Regions from separate parts of the Colwellia sp. M166 genome, predicted to be linked through region 1. Evidence: riboswitches for the same ligand, from Rfam matches in the RefSeq annotation. Region 1 holds a riboswitch; the other holds the start of a gene.
The links. A riboswitch is a leader RNA that binds a small molecule or an ion and turns the genes downstream of it on or off. The one in region 1 is predicted to bind lysine.
Positions count from the first base shown of each region.

Region 1 (8,374 bases):
TCGTGTGAATGCTCAATACTTTGCTGCTCAGCAGCGTCTAATTGTGCAATGTGTTTTTCCATACGGGTAAATAAAATATTAATGTTTTGGCTTAACATATCCGCTTCACGATAGGGCATTGCTTGGCATTGTTGTCGAAAGTTTTTTTGCCGAGAAGCAATTTGAATGGTGTTAATTAAGGTAAAAAATGGTGCACTAATATAACGTTCAAGCTGCAATGCGATGAAAGTGACAATAATAATAATGATAATAATGAGTACCGTACTCGTGATGAGTAACTTATCGGTGAGAAGAGTGATGTGTTCGGTACTACTTTGTAGATAAATAAAGCCAATGACGTTCTCATCAACTTTGATAGCCTGCATATACTCAACGTATTTCTCTCTAAATCTTGGCACTGATAAGTGAGCATAGTCGTTTGATTTCTCGGTGATAGCTGAGCGGCGTTGGTTACGTTTATAACTGTAAAAAAGTTCAGTATTTTCTGCTTGTTTGTTGAGTTGATAAATATGCAGGTAATTTAAATTAGGAATTTTCTCGGAAATAGATAAATTATCATTTAGCGCTTGTCGTTCTGAATTAACTAAATAATCTCGACTTTCATCAGCTACAACACTTGCCCAATATTTGATATGGCTTGATGCTAATATATTGTAACTATTAATATATTGTTTAGCTAAGATTGAAATGCTGACGATAGACAGTAGCGAAACAAAGCCGATGATTGAGATCAGAAAAATCCGACGAATAGACCAAATACGTTTGGTTGGTGGCATACAATACTAAACTCAATTAATTGTTGGAATTAAACTGATTGTAGAAAACCTTATTGCTTTCAACAATCATTTTGTTTTAGTTATTTTTTTCAATTTTGTTATTCAGCTCACACTGATAGATGGCGAAGCCTTTTTCGATAGCTAAAGTTTGTGTTTTACCTATCGCTTGTTCCATGATCGGTGCATATTTTAAAAAGCTGTTAGCAACAATGGTAACACATGAATTTTTATGTAAATTTTGTTTGATTTGAGCTAAAAAATGTTCTGTAGCGGCATAATGAGTTTTTACCCCTTGATGAAACGGTGGGTTAGAGATAACAAAGTTATAGCGCTCTTGTACATTTGATAAACTGTCTGAAGCGATGTACTCACCGGTTAACTGATTTAAGGTTAATGTCGTTTGTGCTGAGTGTAATGCCAAGGCACTGACATCAACTAAAGATAGCTTTGTTTCTGGGTAAACTGTCGCTATGTAAGCCGAAATAACACCGGCGCCACAGCCAAAATCTAAGACTTTTCCGCTCATATTTTTAGGTAAGTGAGCTAATAAAACTTCCGTGCCAGTATCTAAAGCGTTTTGACTAAATACGCCAGGTAATGCAGCAATCTTTAGTTGCTTTTCTTGAACTTTTATCGAGTAATATTTGTAAAATTGTTGTAAGTCAAAATGAGGAAGCGATGCTTTAAACTTCCCTACATACATTAAACAATGGCGAGCACTGTCAACCTTATGGCAAAACTCTAAGTATTCACTGCTTAATTTTTCAGCTGATTTTATACCGCCTTTATTTTCTCCAACTATGATAATAGTGGCATCCTTGGCCATTGACTGAGCAAGCATAGCTAAAGTGAAGCTGAACTCTGCTTTACTTTTGGGGAAATGAATAATCGCCATGTCATGTTGATTTTTTGCTTGATATTCAACACAAAAATGACTTTTTATGCGAGGGTTAACTATGCGCTTTGCTGCTTGATATTCCGCGTAATTACTATGGTAACTATCCAGTTGAGTTACATTATGTTGGACTAAATATTGTGCAATAAAACCGTCGTCGGCAATATTAACCAAAAGAGGTCGTGTTGCTGCAAAAGCCTCGAGATTACGGATCAATAATTGGTTAATATTGCTTATTGCCATGAAGGTACCTGTTGGATGTTAAATGTTACTAATTTACAGTTACTTGTTTGTATAAGTTTTATACAAATAAGCATCGCCGTTGAAATTAATATGTCATAATGTTGCGTATTCTACGCGAATTTGATTATCTCGCCATCATTAGTCCCTCTGGAGTTAGCTATTTTTAGTAAAACGTTATTGCGATTAAAAATAAAATGGCTACATAGTCAATTTAGGCAAGAGATATTAATCTTTCGTTATTTTATGCTTGGACGTTTTTTTGGTCAAAAAGCGCAAGCTGAAGTGTATTTGTCACTCAATGATCCACATAGCTTTATGTTGGTACAAATGCTATCTCGCTTATCAAAGCAGTATAGTCTCAATTTTAAAGTGCTTTTTATTTGGGGGGCGTTACCGGGGATTACCATTTCACCAAAACTCTATCGGCAATGGGCTATTAAAGATGCTAATTTAATTGCTGAACAGTATCAACTCGTTAACATTACTCATGAGCCTTCATTGCTAGTATTAACTACGGGCCAGCAAACATGGCAACTCCTGGTGAATAATATTGAAAATGCGGAACAAATTTTTATAAAAACCTGGGGTGATCAATACACTGAACATCTGCAGACCTCGACACCCCCTATAAATCATCAAGTTAAAAATCAAATACGCTTGCAAGAAAAAGGACATTATGCCCCAGCAAACATTTTTTTTGCTGGCCATTGGTTTGTGGGGGTTGATCGCTTATATCACTTTGAAAACCTGTTATTGAAGTTTGCTTTAATGGATCATACAACCGCTGCACTTGCGCCGACTATTAGGCTTGAAAAACCGACGCATGCTAATGATTGCTTAGCTAATAGCGCTAAGACTAAAGCCACACAGCTAGCTAGTATTCACTCAGAGCCTTTGGTGGTGTATTTATCCTTACGTAGTCCTTATTCTTATTTAGGTTTTGTGCAAGCGATTGCTTTAGCTGAGCGTAATCAACTTGAGCTTGTTATCAAGCCGGTATTGCCTCTATTGATGCGTGGTGCATCGATTCCTGTGGTTAAACAAAAATATATTTACTTAGATTCGATACGGGAGGCTAAAAAACTAGGCATTGAGTTTACCGGTTTTGTCGATCCTTTAGGTGATGGTGTCTTTAATGCTTACCGTTTCTTCGCTTGGGCTGAGCAACAAGGCAAAGCAACTGAGTATATGCTAGCGTGTTTTCGAGCAATTTATGTTGACGGTATTGAGTTAGCTGATGCTGTTAATGTTGATAAGATAATGAAAAATTTAGCTTTAAATGTCGATGATGCTCGTGCTTTTCAGCAAACGCATGATTGGCAGCAATGGGCTGATGTCAATCAAGTGGCGTTGAATAAGTTAAACCTTTGGGGTGTACCTTGTTTTACTTACGGTACATGCAGTTATTGGGGGCAAGATCGTATTCCATTATTGGAAAAAGAAATAAAATCATTACTATCAAATTGTTAGATTAAAATATCAATATACGTATAGACGTCTATTGACTGTGCTTAGATTTAAATGTTTTAATATTGTCGTCCCTTATTCCAGTGAGATTGATGGTAAAAAATTAATCAAACGATGAAAGGGCCAGAAGAGGAGCGTTAACCAGGTAGTTATTGTGAAGAGATCAAACTCTAATGAGCAATAATAAGGGGGTATAACGCCGAGGTAGTGGTATTTTTGATGGTACCAATATCGGTTGTTAAAGCTTGATTGTTAACTAAGAAACAATGGAGTATTAGGTTGAATCCTTGCAACTGTCACCTTACTAGGTGGAGAGCTTCTGGCCTTTGTAAAGGCCAAATTTCGTTCTTGAAATTTAGCCTGTGCAAGCGCCTAAAAGTTCTCCGAACACAAGAGTTCGAGAGCAATGAATCAAAAAGAATCTTTAGAATATAATTCCCTTACAGAGCAACCTTTGGTCTGGACTGCTTTGATCACGCCATTATTTGCTGATGGTGCAATTGATTATGCCAGTTTAAAACACTTAGCGTTACAGCAAAATAAGGCAAAAAATGGCATTTTGTTATTGGGTAGCACGGGAGAAGGTATAGCGTTATCCGCTGAAGAGCGTTTAACAATTGTTGAATATGTTAGCGCCATGTCATTAGACGTGCCATTGATGGTTGCGGTAGGAGGCTATAACCTCAATGAACAGAGTGCTTGGATAGAACAATGTAACCAATTACCGATCAGTGCTTATTTACTGACTAGCCCTATTTACGCCAAGCCAGGTCCGAAGGGGCAAGCTGCATGGTTTAAGGCGTTACTTGATAGCGCTAAACTGCCTTGTATGTTGTATAACGTGCCGTCAAGAACGGGCGGCGAGATTGCCCTTAGTGCTTTGCAGCAAGTGCAAAGTCATGAAAATTGCTGGGCATTAAAAGAAGCCAGTGGTGATCTCAATAAACTGTTAGCGTACCGTCAACATTGCCCTAATGTTGAGCTATATAGTGGCGAAGATGCCATGATGCCGTATCTCGCGGCGGCAGATGTTAAAGGCTTAGTGTCGGTTTGTGCCAACGTTTGGCCTGAAGCAACCCGTAGATATGTCGAGTTAGCTTTAGCTAAAAATCATGCCGGTCTCTTTCCGCTCTGGCATCAAGCAATCTCGGCATTATTTCAAGTGACGAGTCCAATTGCAGTAAAAGTTTTACTCGCTGAATTGAACGTTATTAGCTCAGCGACGCTACGTTTGCCACTTTGCCAAGACGAGCTTGCAGAAGATCATGGCTTACAAGCTATTGACCAAAGAATTCAACAATGGCTGCTTAGCCAGACTATAAATACTGTATCCCAGATGGATCGCTCTGATAGCGATACTGCGTTACATTCCCCTTTAGAAGAAACTAACTTACGAGAACTAACTTCATGACTTGGCAGCAAACATTAACAGATTTAGAAACCGGTAAAACTCGAGCAGCAGTACAAGATAGCAATGGCCACTGGCAAGTTAACACTGAAGTTAAACACGCTATTTTAGCGGCATTTAAAGCTGGAGAAAATATTGAGTTTGAAGGCGCTTATCGTGGTTTTGTTGATAAACATAATTTACCTGCGCGTGAATTTACCGTTAGTGATCAGGTAAGAATGGTGCCGGGTGGCTCATCGGTTCGTCGTGGTGCTTATGTCGCACCAGGTGTGATTATTATGCCACCCGCTTATATTAATGTTGGTGCATTTGTTGACAGCGGTACTATGGTTGATAGTCATGCATTGATAGGTTCGTGTGCACAAATTGGTAAGAATGTGCATGTTTCTGCGGCGGTACAAATTGGTGGTGTGCTTGAGCCTATCGGTGCAAGCCCAGTGATTATTGAAGATAATGCTTTTTTGAGCGCTGGGGTGATTATTGTGGAAGGGATTGTGGTGAAAAAAGGTGCGGTTCTAGCACCGGGGGTTTCTTTATCAGCATCAGTACCTGTATATGATTGCGTTAATAACTTAATGTTAGCCAAAGGTGCTGATATTCCTGAAAATGCCGTGGTTGTGCCCGGTACACGCCCTGTTGCCGGTGCTTGGGCTGAGCAACACGGGCTTAATATGGCTTGTGCGTTAATTGTTAAATACCGTGATGAAAAAAGTAATGCCGCCTTAGAGCTTGAATCAGTACTGCGTTAGGAATAAGAATGACTGAAATGTTAAATGATAAGGCTAGGCCTAGTTGGCTTAGCGCTAGCTTAATGGCATCACTGAATAAGCACCGTGATTTAATGCCGCCTAGCGATGATATAGCAGAAGATGAAGCGGGTTTTTTTCTTTATGATTTAGATTCTCTTAAGCAACATTTATCGCTGCTCATGCAACAAGATGTTATTAAGCTTTGGTTTGCTGTTAAGGCAAACCCTTTGTCGCGAGTAATACAAACCTTAGCGCAGCAAGGCTTTAATTTTGATGTTGCTAGCCAAGGCGAATTGAGCCAAGTATTAGCGCAAGATATTGCTGCAGATCGCATCTTAAATACAGGCCCAGCAAAGTCAAAATCTCAGATGAAAGCTTTTTTACGCCAAGGTGTACGCACTTTCGTGGTTGAAAGTTTAAACCAACTACAATGGCTAAACCAAGCAGCTAATGAACTCTCTTGTCGACCACAAGTGCTATTAAGAGTGCAATTGCAATGGCAAGAGGGTGAAAAAAACCCCTTAGGTGGTAATGAAGTTACGGCTTTTGGCTTATCTTGTGATGAATGGCAAACAATCAAGGTAGCTGATTTTTCAGCATTGAATATCAATGGTTTACATATTTTTCAATGGGGAAATATGCTCAGCAATGCACGTATGTTTGAGTTGTGGTCGCAAATGGTTACGCCACTATTAACCTTAGCTGAAAATTTGGGCATGAACTTAGAAGTATTAGATTTAGGCGGGGGCTTAGGTGTTGACTATTTACAAACAGAGCAAGGTTTGAGTTGGCCGACAATTATTAATGACTTAGCAATAATAAAAGCGCGTGCTGGTGTCAGTGAACTTTGGTTAGAGTTAGGTCGTTATGCCGTTGCTGAAATGGGCTATTACCTAACTTCTGTGGTCGATCGTAAGCAGAATTTTCAGCAACAACAATTAGTACTAGCAGGGGGGATTAATCATTTATTACGCCCTGCGATTACGGAACAGCCATTTCCAGTTGCTATGCTCAGAGAGTCTACAGCAAGCCCGCGTTATTTTGATTTGCATGGTCCACTTTGTACCAGTTTAGATAAATTGGGCACACTAGCAATAGCTGATGATGTCGGTGTTGGTGATCAGCTAGTCTTTGGTTTGGCTGGCGCCTATGGTTTTACTGAAAGTATGCCGTTCTTTCTTTGCCATCAAGTGGCTGCCGAATACGTTTTACAGCGCGGAAAAATTGAGCAGGTGCGGACAGCAGAGCCAGCGTCATGGTATTTACGCTGATCGGGCTGAACAGCTAGAATAAGGTTATTTATGAATGTAATTAGTAAAGAAGTTATGCACGTCGGTGAAATGGCCAGTGGCGCGGCGCTAACGGTGCCGGTTTATCGGATCAAGGGTAAAGAGCAGGGGCCAGATGTTTATATTCAAGCCAATATGCACGGCGCAGAAGTACAGGGCAATGCGGTTATTTTTCAACTCTTAGAGCAGTTAAAAACACTTGAACTTAACAGCAGTATTACATTAGTGCCTTATGCAAACCCTGTTGCATGTAACCATAAAAATGGTGAGTACACTTTAGGGCGTTTTGATCCCATCACTGGTGTTAACTGGAATCGAATGTACTATTTTGCTGCTGATATCATTGAACCTTTTGCACAAGCCTATTTGAGCCACTCAGCTATTGAAATAGAGCGTGCCTTTAAAGCTTTACTGTTGGAGCAGATTGAGCAAAAACTTAATCATAATATTTATGGCCTGACTACTGGGCAGCGTATTGCTTTTCAATTACAGCAATTAGCCCATCAAGCTGATATTGTTTTAGACCTACATACCGGTCCTATTTCGAGCAAACATTTATATTGTCCCGAATATGCGAAGGAAAGTGCCAAGTACTTTGATATTCCACATACCTTGTTAATTCCTAACAGTTTTGATGGCGCGTTAGATGAAGCAACTTTTTGTCCTTGGTGGCAGCTAAAGCTTGCGTTTGCTCAGTTAGGGCGTGATTTTTCGATAACGAAAGCGGATGAAAATTATGCGCAAGATTTAATTATTAAAGAAAGCTTTACTGTTGAATTAGGCTCACAAGAACAAATAGATTTAGATGTTGCCCATGAAGATGCACAAGGTATTTTAAGTTATTTACAATATCAAGGCGTGATAAAGAGTAACGATTTTCACCCTAAAAGCATGATCCGATATAGCTGCATGCTAGCCGATTACAAAGCATTATATTCACCAATGGGTGGCATGGTAGATTATTTAGCTGAATTTGGTCAACCATTAGCGGCAGGAGAGCCTTTAGCTCGAATTCTTCGAATGGATAATTACGGTGATGGCGATCCATTACACTACATTAGCTTAGATCATCCCGTGATTCCTATTTTGCACTTTGCGTCAGCGAGCGTTAATCAAGGCACTGAACTTTATAAAGTGTTTAGTCAGTACAGTATTTTATAACTGCGGGTATTATCGCGCAAAGAGAAATAAAAACGCCTTGTAAATCAAGGCGTTTTTATTAAAGCTCAAATTGACTTTTAGTTAAAAAATCACATGCTCTTTTAAGTAGGCAAACAGGTCACGATAATGTTTACCCACCTTCTCTTCTTTATGCTCTTTTTTCGCCTGGCGCACTAATTGTCGAAGTTTCTGTCTTTCCATTGTTTCACACTGGGCTAGCAAGTCTTCGATGTTGTCATTACCTTGGGTGATAAGTTCATCACGAATTTTTTCTAATTTATCAAACTTCGCTGATTCTTGTTGATGCTTATTAGCCATAACATCCATTGCTTGTTTAATCGGCTCAAGATCAGTTTCAGCTAGTATTTTAGCAATGTGGCGCACAT
Region 1 is NZ_CP040755.1:2,869,318-2,877,691, forward strand. It holds gene FGD67_RS13035 (sensor histidine kinase) at 1-776, opposite strand, end outside; gene FGD67_RS13040 (methyltransferase) at 853-1,914, opposite strand; gene FGD67_RS13045 (DsbA family protein) at 2,092-3,384, shown strand; lysine riboswitch at 3,501-3,708, shown strand; gene dapA (4-hydroxy-tetrahydrodipicolinate synthase) at 3,788-4,792, shown strand; gene FGD67_RS13055 (2,3,4,5-tetrahydropyridine-2,6-dicarboxylate N-succinyltransferase) at 4,789-5,538, shown strand; gene FGD67_RS13060 (PLP-dependent decarboxylase) at 5,631-6,809, shown strand; gene FGD67_RS13065 (succinylglutamate desuccinylase/aspartoacylase family protein) at 6,840-7,988, shown strand; gene yjgA (ribosome biogenesis factor YjgA) at 8,070-8,374, opposite strand, start outside.

Region 2 (8,374 bases), 2.4 Mb from region 1:
TTTGCGACACGATTTAAATAACTGGGATGCTTTATAAACCAGGCTCGTTGACTAGCAACACGTGGGTTTTCAGGTATGCTGAACTCAAGTTTACTTCTAATACGTTGCCAAACATCATTAGACAAATAGTCTTCTTGAACATCATTGCCTAGGTCAATATTGCCATCAGCAATCGGGTGAATAACATCTATGGCTTCATCCATCAGTAAGGCCTGATTGATTTCTGCTGCTGAGGCTACATCCACTAGTGCTTGATTTTCTGCATTAGTTTCAAGGTTATTCGAGTCAGTTTGATTTAAAATTGATTGGCAACCGGACAATAGTAGAACGGTTGCGATAGATAATGTTAGGTACTTCATGCAGTGTCTTTTTAAATTTACTTGCCGTCAGTGTCACTTATTTAGTGTGCTTATTCAAGAATTGCACGATAAAAAGCATCAGAAATTATCTTTCCAAGCACGAATAATGCTAAAGGTTTTTAATTTATCATTAACCTCATCACCACTAAATTCACTGGCGCTGGTCATTAAACTGTCTTTATCGCAGCGTAAAAATGGATTGATTTTCTTTTCCAGCATAATAGAGCTTGGAATAGTGGCAATGTCTTGCTCACGTTTTTGCAGCACTTGGTTGTAATAATGCACTAATTCACTATTACAAGGCTCGACGGTGAGGGCAAAGTTTAAGTTGGCTAGAGTGTATTCATGTGCGCAATAAACGTGTGTACGTTCAGGTAGCGCGCTGAGCTTTTCCAAAGAGCTTAGCATTTGGTTCGGGGTGCCTTCGAACAGTCGACCACAACCGCCAGAAAACAAAGTGTCGCCGCAAAATAAATTATCCTGTGATAAATAAGCAATATGACCACTGGTGTGCCCTGGAAGATCAATTACCTCAAATTCAAAGTCTAAATCAGCTAATTTCACGGTATGACTTTCATTGAGCGCAATATCACAATGTGGGATATTTTCACTTTCAGGGCCATAAATGGTTAATGGCCATTGCTTACTCTGGCAATAAGCGACTAATTTATTAATGCCGCCAACGTGATCAGCATGATGATGGGTGATTAAAATAGTCGATAATTGCAGCTGTTGTTGCTCAATAAACTCGATGCAAGCATCAGCATCGCCGGGATCCACTAAGGCCATACTGTTAGCTAAATTTGATGAAATGGCCCAAATATAATTATCTGAAAAGGCCTTTATCATAGAAACTTTCATATTAGTGGTGCTTTGACTTTGCAGCATGTGCGGCTCCTGAGTATACTGAAGTTATGATTATACTCATTTTTTCTTACGTTTAATATAATGAAGCCAGCACTTGCGTTTAGGCATCCCTATCATCCTATATCATGGCAACATTTGCCTAATGGTGAATTGATTGTTGCTAATATAAATCAAACCTTAGCGCCTTGGTGGCCGAAATTTTTTGGCTATCATATGCTAAAAATTGGCGCCTTAAGTGGTGGTATTGATAGTGAGAAAAGTCTGATCAAGCACCAGTTAACGTTAACGAGTCAGCATGAAAACAGTGATATTGTTGCAGAGATAGATGACTTACCACTACAAGAGCATAGCGTTGATGTGTGTTTACTGGCACATGCGTTAGAGTTTTCATTAGATCCACATCATGTTGTGCGTGAAGCTAATCGAGTATTGATCCCAAATGGTTATTTAGTGATCACCGGCTTCAACCCTTTTAGTCTCGTTGGGCTAAATAAGTTTGTGCCTTATCGACGTAAACAAAGCCCTTGGAATGAAAGGTTTTTCTCGCCGATGCGAGTGAAAGATTGGCTACATTTAATGGGCTTTGAAATCCAACTCGATCGACGATTCTTACACTCATCGTTATCCGGACAAACCAGCTCTGGGCTTATCAGTGAACATTGGCGTAAGTTAGCTGACCGTTATTTCCCAAGCTTAGGCTCTGTTTATGTCATTGTTGCGAAAAAGCGGGTATTACCTTTAACGCCTATTAAAGCGAAATGGCAGCTAAGGCCGCGCTTTGAGCCGGTAAAAGTACCAACGATGAACTCATCAAGAAAAATAAACAAATTAACTAAGTAATGAGCATATTTACGCATTACTCAATAATAACGTGTCATTTAAGGTCAAAATTAAGCCATGCATCTTCATGAATTCGAAAAATATTTAAACACTTTATTAAAGCCTGAACAGATCAAAGATTTCTGTCCAAATGGCTTACAGATCCAAGGCCGTGAAAAAATAACCAAAGTTATTACCGGTGTAACCGCAACCCAAGCGTTAATTGAACAAGCGATTGTGGAAGAAGCTGATGCGTTAGTCGTACATCATGGCTTTTTTTGGAAGAATGAAAGTTATGTCATTCGAGGCATGAAACATAAGCGTATTAAGGCCTTGTTAGATCATGATATTAATTTATTTGCCTATCACTTGCCGTTAGATATTCATCCAACGCTAGGTAACAACGCACAATTAGCTAAATTGTTTGCTATCGAAAACGTTAAACCACTAGAAGCAGGTAACGACTTCAGTGTAGCTGTGCGCGGAGAGTTTTCACAAGCGCTAAGCGCCCAAGCATTGGAGCAACGGATTAACACCAAGCTTAATCGTACTTGTCTGCACATTGCACCGCCATCAAACAAAATAATTAAAACGGTTGCTTGGTGTAGTGGCGGTGGTCAAAACTATATTGAATTAGCTGCTGAACAGGGCATAGATGCCTTTATAAGTGGCGAAGTGTCTGAACAAACAACGCATATTGCCCGCGAAATGGACATTCATTTTTATTGTGCGGGTCATCATGCCACCGAGCGTTACGGGGCAAAAGCACTGGCAGATTACTTTAATCAACATCTGCCAGTAGATGCTAAATTTATCGATATTGATAATCCCGCATAGATAGCTATCGGTTATTTAATATCGGTTAGCTTTTAAACCATTGCACGATCCGGCCTAGTGTTTCATACCAAGCGCCAGTGGTTTGTTGTAGTGTTTTCACATGAGGCAGGTAATATGGCCAAGCTACTTGCCCGTTGTTTTTCACCGAAGGGCTTGCAGGAGCTGGTATTGCGTTAACGCCATACTTTTTGAAATACGCCATAGCGCGAGGTAAATGACTGGCACTAGTGACTAGCACAACATTTCTATTTAATACTCTTGGTGCGATAAGTTGCGCTTCCTCTTCGGTATCTTGTGGAAAATTTTCTGTCAGTATTTTATGTTTAGGTATACCTAATATAATGGCAGCTTGTTTAACTTTTTCTGCATTTGAACTCTCATCATCGCTAGCATAACCTGAGGTTATTATTTGTGCCTCAGGGTGTAAGTGATAAATACGCACCGCCTCAACTAATCTTTCAAGCGAACTAGACTTTAATTGACTTGTTGCAGGTAAACCTTCTGCAGAGCTATGAGCTCCGCCTAAAATAATAATATAATCAACCGGCTTTACGCTTTTAGTAAAAGCAGGGTAGTTATCTTCTAATGGTGTCATTAAGGTGTCTGACAACGGTGGAAAACTACTGAAAAATAGTAGTGTGGTGGCGAGCAATAATGACCAAAAACTGAGTTTAGGTTTCAGACGATAAAAAACTATAGCGATAAATAAAAGTAATAAAATAATGCTCAATGGCATCAGCATAAAACTGATAATCTTTTTCAGTAAAAATAAATCCATGTTATTCATTCCAAAGCAATAATTGATTTTAAGTTGTTTTCTGTTCAAGCATAGCAATTATGTGAGGCGGTATCAGCAGCTAATTAACTTAATCTTTGGACGTCTAAAAGTCTGTTGATATTTTAATTTAGATAGGGTTTAATAGCTGAGTTGAAAATTAGAATTTTTACTCGACTATTTTATAATAACATTATAAATCTAATGTTTATGAGTAATTATACTAACTTTCACACCAGAAGAGGTGCAATTGCCAGGTAAGTAACATGAGGACCCCATCCTTGGACTGTTATTGAGGGGGACAATTGCCGAGAATGTTGATATGGGGCATATCGCATTCGGTCACTAAGGCTGAATCCTTAGGGCTGTCACCGCTAGAAACACAAGTGTTTTTCTAGGTTTGGGTGGAGAGCTTCTGGCTGAATAGTACCGCCTGAATTTCCGGTTTTTTTAACCTTATTCGCTCTACACTCAGTCATGCTCTTCCTGTTTATTATTAGCTTTTTATATTTGATTTATTTTACAACTATCAAGTATTAGCTCGCTATTAGGGAGAATTTTTATGTTAACATCTCATCTTACAAGCCGTATTAGTCGGTCTTTAGTGATATATCTATCTAGCCACATACTTTTGGCTAATTTCTGTTATTCAAATGTTCAATCGCATGGAGAACTTGCATGTCAGTAGTCGTTAGTAAAGCAAGGACTGGTGAAATAACCGTTGCAAAATTTGGTGGCACCAGTGTCGCTGACTACCAAGCCATGATGCGTTGCGCGCATATTATTAAAAACGATGCCTGTAATCGTGTCGTTGTTGTTTCAGCAAGTGCCGGTGTAACCAATAAATTAGTACGATTGAGCCAAGAAAATGTAGCCGAAACTGAACGGGAAGAAATCATTAGCGCTATTGGTAACATTCAGTTTGCTATCACACAGCATTTAACTTGCCAAGCAAATTTAGATCTAGAAATTGCCGAACTTTTAAAGGCTTTAACAATTTGCGCAGAAAAACAAGCAACAGCCTTTAGCTTGCAAAATAGTGATCAAATTCTAAGTTTTGGCGAACAATTAAGTTCGCGCATCTTTGCACAAGTATTACAAACCGTTGGTGTTAATGGTCATTATTTTGATGTTCGTCAAGTGATGAAAACTGATGATCTTTATGGCAAAGCACAAGTTGATTTAACACAACTAGCGAGCAATGCTCAGGCGTTGCTTTTACCACAATTAGCAGACCAAATTATCGTTACTCAAGGTTTTATTGGTAGTGATCAACAGGGCAACACCACCACGCTAGGTCGAGGTGGCTCTGATTATAGTGCAGCACTTTTAGCTGAAGCATTGCAAGCCAGCAACTTAAGTATTTGGACTGATGTAGTCGGTATTTTTACCACTGATCCGCGTATTACTGAACAAGCACGCTCAATTAACGAAATAAGCTTTGGTGAAGCCGCTGAAATGGCAACATTTGGCGCTAAAATCCTCCATCCTGCTACGCTTATTCCTGCTATGCGCCAAGATATTCCGGTATTCGTTGGTTCAAGTAAAGAGCCAGAAGCCGGTGGTACACGCATTCAACGTCATGTAGAGTCTAGTCCAACATATCGTTCAATTGCCCTGCGGCGTGAGCAGACGCTAGTGACGGTAAAAAGTCCACAAATGCTACATGCCAGTGGTTTTTTAGCGAAAGTATTTACTGTCTTGGCAAAACATCAACTCAGTGTTGATTTAATTACCACTAGTGAGATCAGTGTCGCGCTAACTTTTGATAATCCACACGGTTCAACGCAAGCCTTATTAACTCAAGCGGTTGTGGAAGAGTTAGAACAACTTTGTGAAGTCAGTGTCGAACATGGCTTAAGTCTAATTGCGGTGATCGGGAATAAAATTCACGGTACGAAAGGTGTGGGTAGCAGTATTTTCGACAAGGTGAATGACTTTAATATCCGTATGATCTGTCATGGCGCGAGTAACCATAACCTGTGTTTTCTGGTACCAGAGGCTGATGCGAATCAGGTTGTTGAGCGCTTGCACGAGACACTATTTATGCAATAACTGCTAGGCTATGAGATAAATAATGAAAGCAAAAAGGGCCATATTGATGGCCTTTTCACTAGTTATTTTATTGTGTGATTAGCTTTATTCGTAAGCTAAAGGATCGGTAGTTTTGTTATCAGCAAAGGCTTCTAAACGCTCTTGGCAGGCACCACATCTTCCACAGGCCTTTTCTCGACCATTGTAACAAGTCCAAGTATTTTCATAACTCAGGCCCATTTTTAAGCCATCAGTTAATATGTCAGATTTAGTATCGGTTAAATATGGGCTGAAAATCTCAACGGCTTCATAGTTGGCAATTTGACAAACATCGTTCATTTTCATCACGAACTCAGGTCGACAATCGGGATAAATAGCATGATCGCCCGAATGAGCGCCATAATAAACTTGTGACGCTTTTACCGACACGGCATAACCCACCGCTAATGACAATAAAATCATATTACGATTAGGCACTACCGTTGATTTCATACTTTCGGCTTCGTAATGCCCCTCAGGAATGTCGATATCATCGGTTAAAGATGAACCGGCTAATAACTGGTTAATTGCCGAAATATCAATAACTTTATGAGCAACACCTAACTGTTCGCATACTTTACTTGCACAGGCAATTTCTTTCACGTGCTTTTGGCCATAATCAAAGGTTAAAGCATAGACTTCTTTTCCGTCTTTTAATGCGCGGTTAAGTACCGTGAATGAATCCATGCCACCGGAAAAAATTACTACGACTTTATTACTCATATTTACAGGTCTCTTGAGGTATAATGAAAACTTGCGCATTCTACTCGAAATTATCTAAGCATTAAAGTAATGACCACACGTTATAAAATAAATGAACTGTTTGAAACTCTGCAAGGCGAGGGCTCTTTTACTGGCCAACCGTCAATCTTTCTCCGTTTACAAGGCTGCCCTGTCGGTTGCTCATGGTGCGATACTAAACATACTTGGGATATTCATCCTGAATTAGAAATTAGTAGTAAGCAACTATTAAGTAAATCGCAAGAAACCGAGCAATGGTCGAACTTATCACTTGATGATATTGCCACAATCTTTGCTCAGCAAGGTTTTAAAGCGAAACATATTGTCATTACTGGTGGCGAACCTTGTATGGTGGATTTAACCGAATTGTGTTTATATTTTGAAGCCCAAGGTTACAGTTGCCAAGTTGAAACCTCCGGCACTTTTGAAATTAGAGTATCAAGACAATGTTGGGTTACGGTGTCACCGAAAGTGAATATGCGTGGTGGTTATGAAATTTTAGCCAGTGCGATGCAACGCGCAAATGAAATCAAACACCCGGTGGCAACTGAACAACATGTAGTTGACTTAAAAGCATTACTCGCTCAGCACCAAGTTGAAAATAAACAAATTTATTTACAGCCCATCAGCCAAAAACAACGTGCAACTGAACTTGCGATTACCACCTGTATTGAAAACAACTGGCGCTTATCCGTGCAAGTACATAAATATATTGGTATTGAATAAGCGCTCTTATGACAGTAAGTTTTACTACTATTTAGCGCTACTTTTTTGCTTATGAAGCCTAGACATAACAATATTCTGTAAGTGATTAACTGCATTTATGCTGCAAGGTATAAATACAGCTGATTCATATTTTGCGATGTAAAAGGCTTGAACGACTCGTTATTTGTCAACAACCTCAATAGAAATATGAGAGAGTTTGGGGAGAAATCCCTTGAGGATATGCTTGTACTCATCTAAGTCTAACGCTTCGTGTGATGACACAGAAAGAATGGCAGCTTGGTGAGAATTTGCTATTTTCCATATATGGATATCTTTAATAATAGTGTTTTTCTCTTTCATTGCCAGCGATATTTTATCTAGTATTGAGCTATCGACAGATTTATCTAAAAGTACGGTACTTGATTCTTTAATTAGACCAAATGACCAATGAAAAATAACTACAGCTCCTACTATTCCTATAATGGGGTCAAGCCAAATCAAGCCGATATACTTACCGATTAATAATGCAATGATCGCGAGCACAGAAGTTAAGGTGTCTGCCAAAACATGAAGATAAGCAGCTTTTAGGTTATGGTCATGATGATGGTCTGAATTTTCTTCGTGGTGATGGTGGTGCTCATCTTGCAAAATAAAGGCGGAAATTACATTTACCGCAAGGCCAATAAAAGCCACGATTATAGCTTCGTTAAATTGTATGTTATGTGGCTCAACTAGTCGCTGTATAGATTCCAAAACCATCATTAAGGCAACAATAGCTAATGCTATAGCACTAGCAAAACCACCAAGATAATTAACCTTTCCGGTGCCAAAACTAAAGGACTTATTATTAGCATGTTTTTTAGCATATGAATAAGCAAAAATGGTAATAAGAAATGCTGCTGAATGTGTGCCCATGTGCCAGCCATCAGCAAGTAATGCCATAGAGCCAGACCATGTTCCTGCGCTTATCTCAAGCACCATAATGATGCTAGTAAGCCAAAAAACGATTTTTACTTTACTGGTATTCTTTTCATTATCTATGCCGAAATTATGGGAGTGGTCCCAGTTTATATTTGAGTTACTCACTACTTTTATTCCTTAAGTAAAAAATATTTATTTTGAAAAAAACACATTTAGTATATACTCCCCCCTAGTATAATTGAAGTGGAAATATTGTAATGTCACATACTCAGGCAGG
Region 2 is NZ_CP040755.1:454,576-462,949, forward strand. It holds gene FGD67_RS02145 (LysM peptidoglycan-binding domain-containing protein) at 1-359, opposite strand, end outside; gene gloB (hydroxyacylglutathione hydrolase) at 438-1,247, opposite strand; gene FGD67_RS02155 (class I SAM-dependent methyltransferase) at 1,308-2,066, shown strand; gene FGD67_RS02160 (Nif3-like dinuclear metal center hexameric protein) at 2,124-2,882, shown strand; gene FGD67_RS02165 (ElyC/SanA/YdcF family protein) at 2,908-3,660, opposite strand; lysine riboswitch at 3,889-4,080, shown strand; gene lysC (lysine-sensitive aspartokinase 3) at 4,336-5,712, shown strand; gene queC (7-cyano-7-deazaguanine synthase QueC) at 5,797-6,453, opposite strand; gene queE (7-carboxy-7-deazaguanine synthase QueE) at 6,523-7,197, shown strand; gene dmeF (CDF family Co(II)/Ni(II) efflux transporter DmeF) at 7,357-8,262, opposite strand; gene FGD67_RS02190 (metal/formaldehyde-sensitive transcriptional repressor) at 8,355-8,374, shown strand, end outside.
Region 2: linked by a shared signal. The riboswitch ahead of lysC (lysine-sensitive aspartokinase 3) and the one ahead of dapA (4-hydroxy-tetrahydrodipicolinate synthase) in region 1 are both predicted to bind lysine.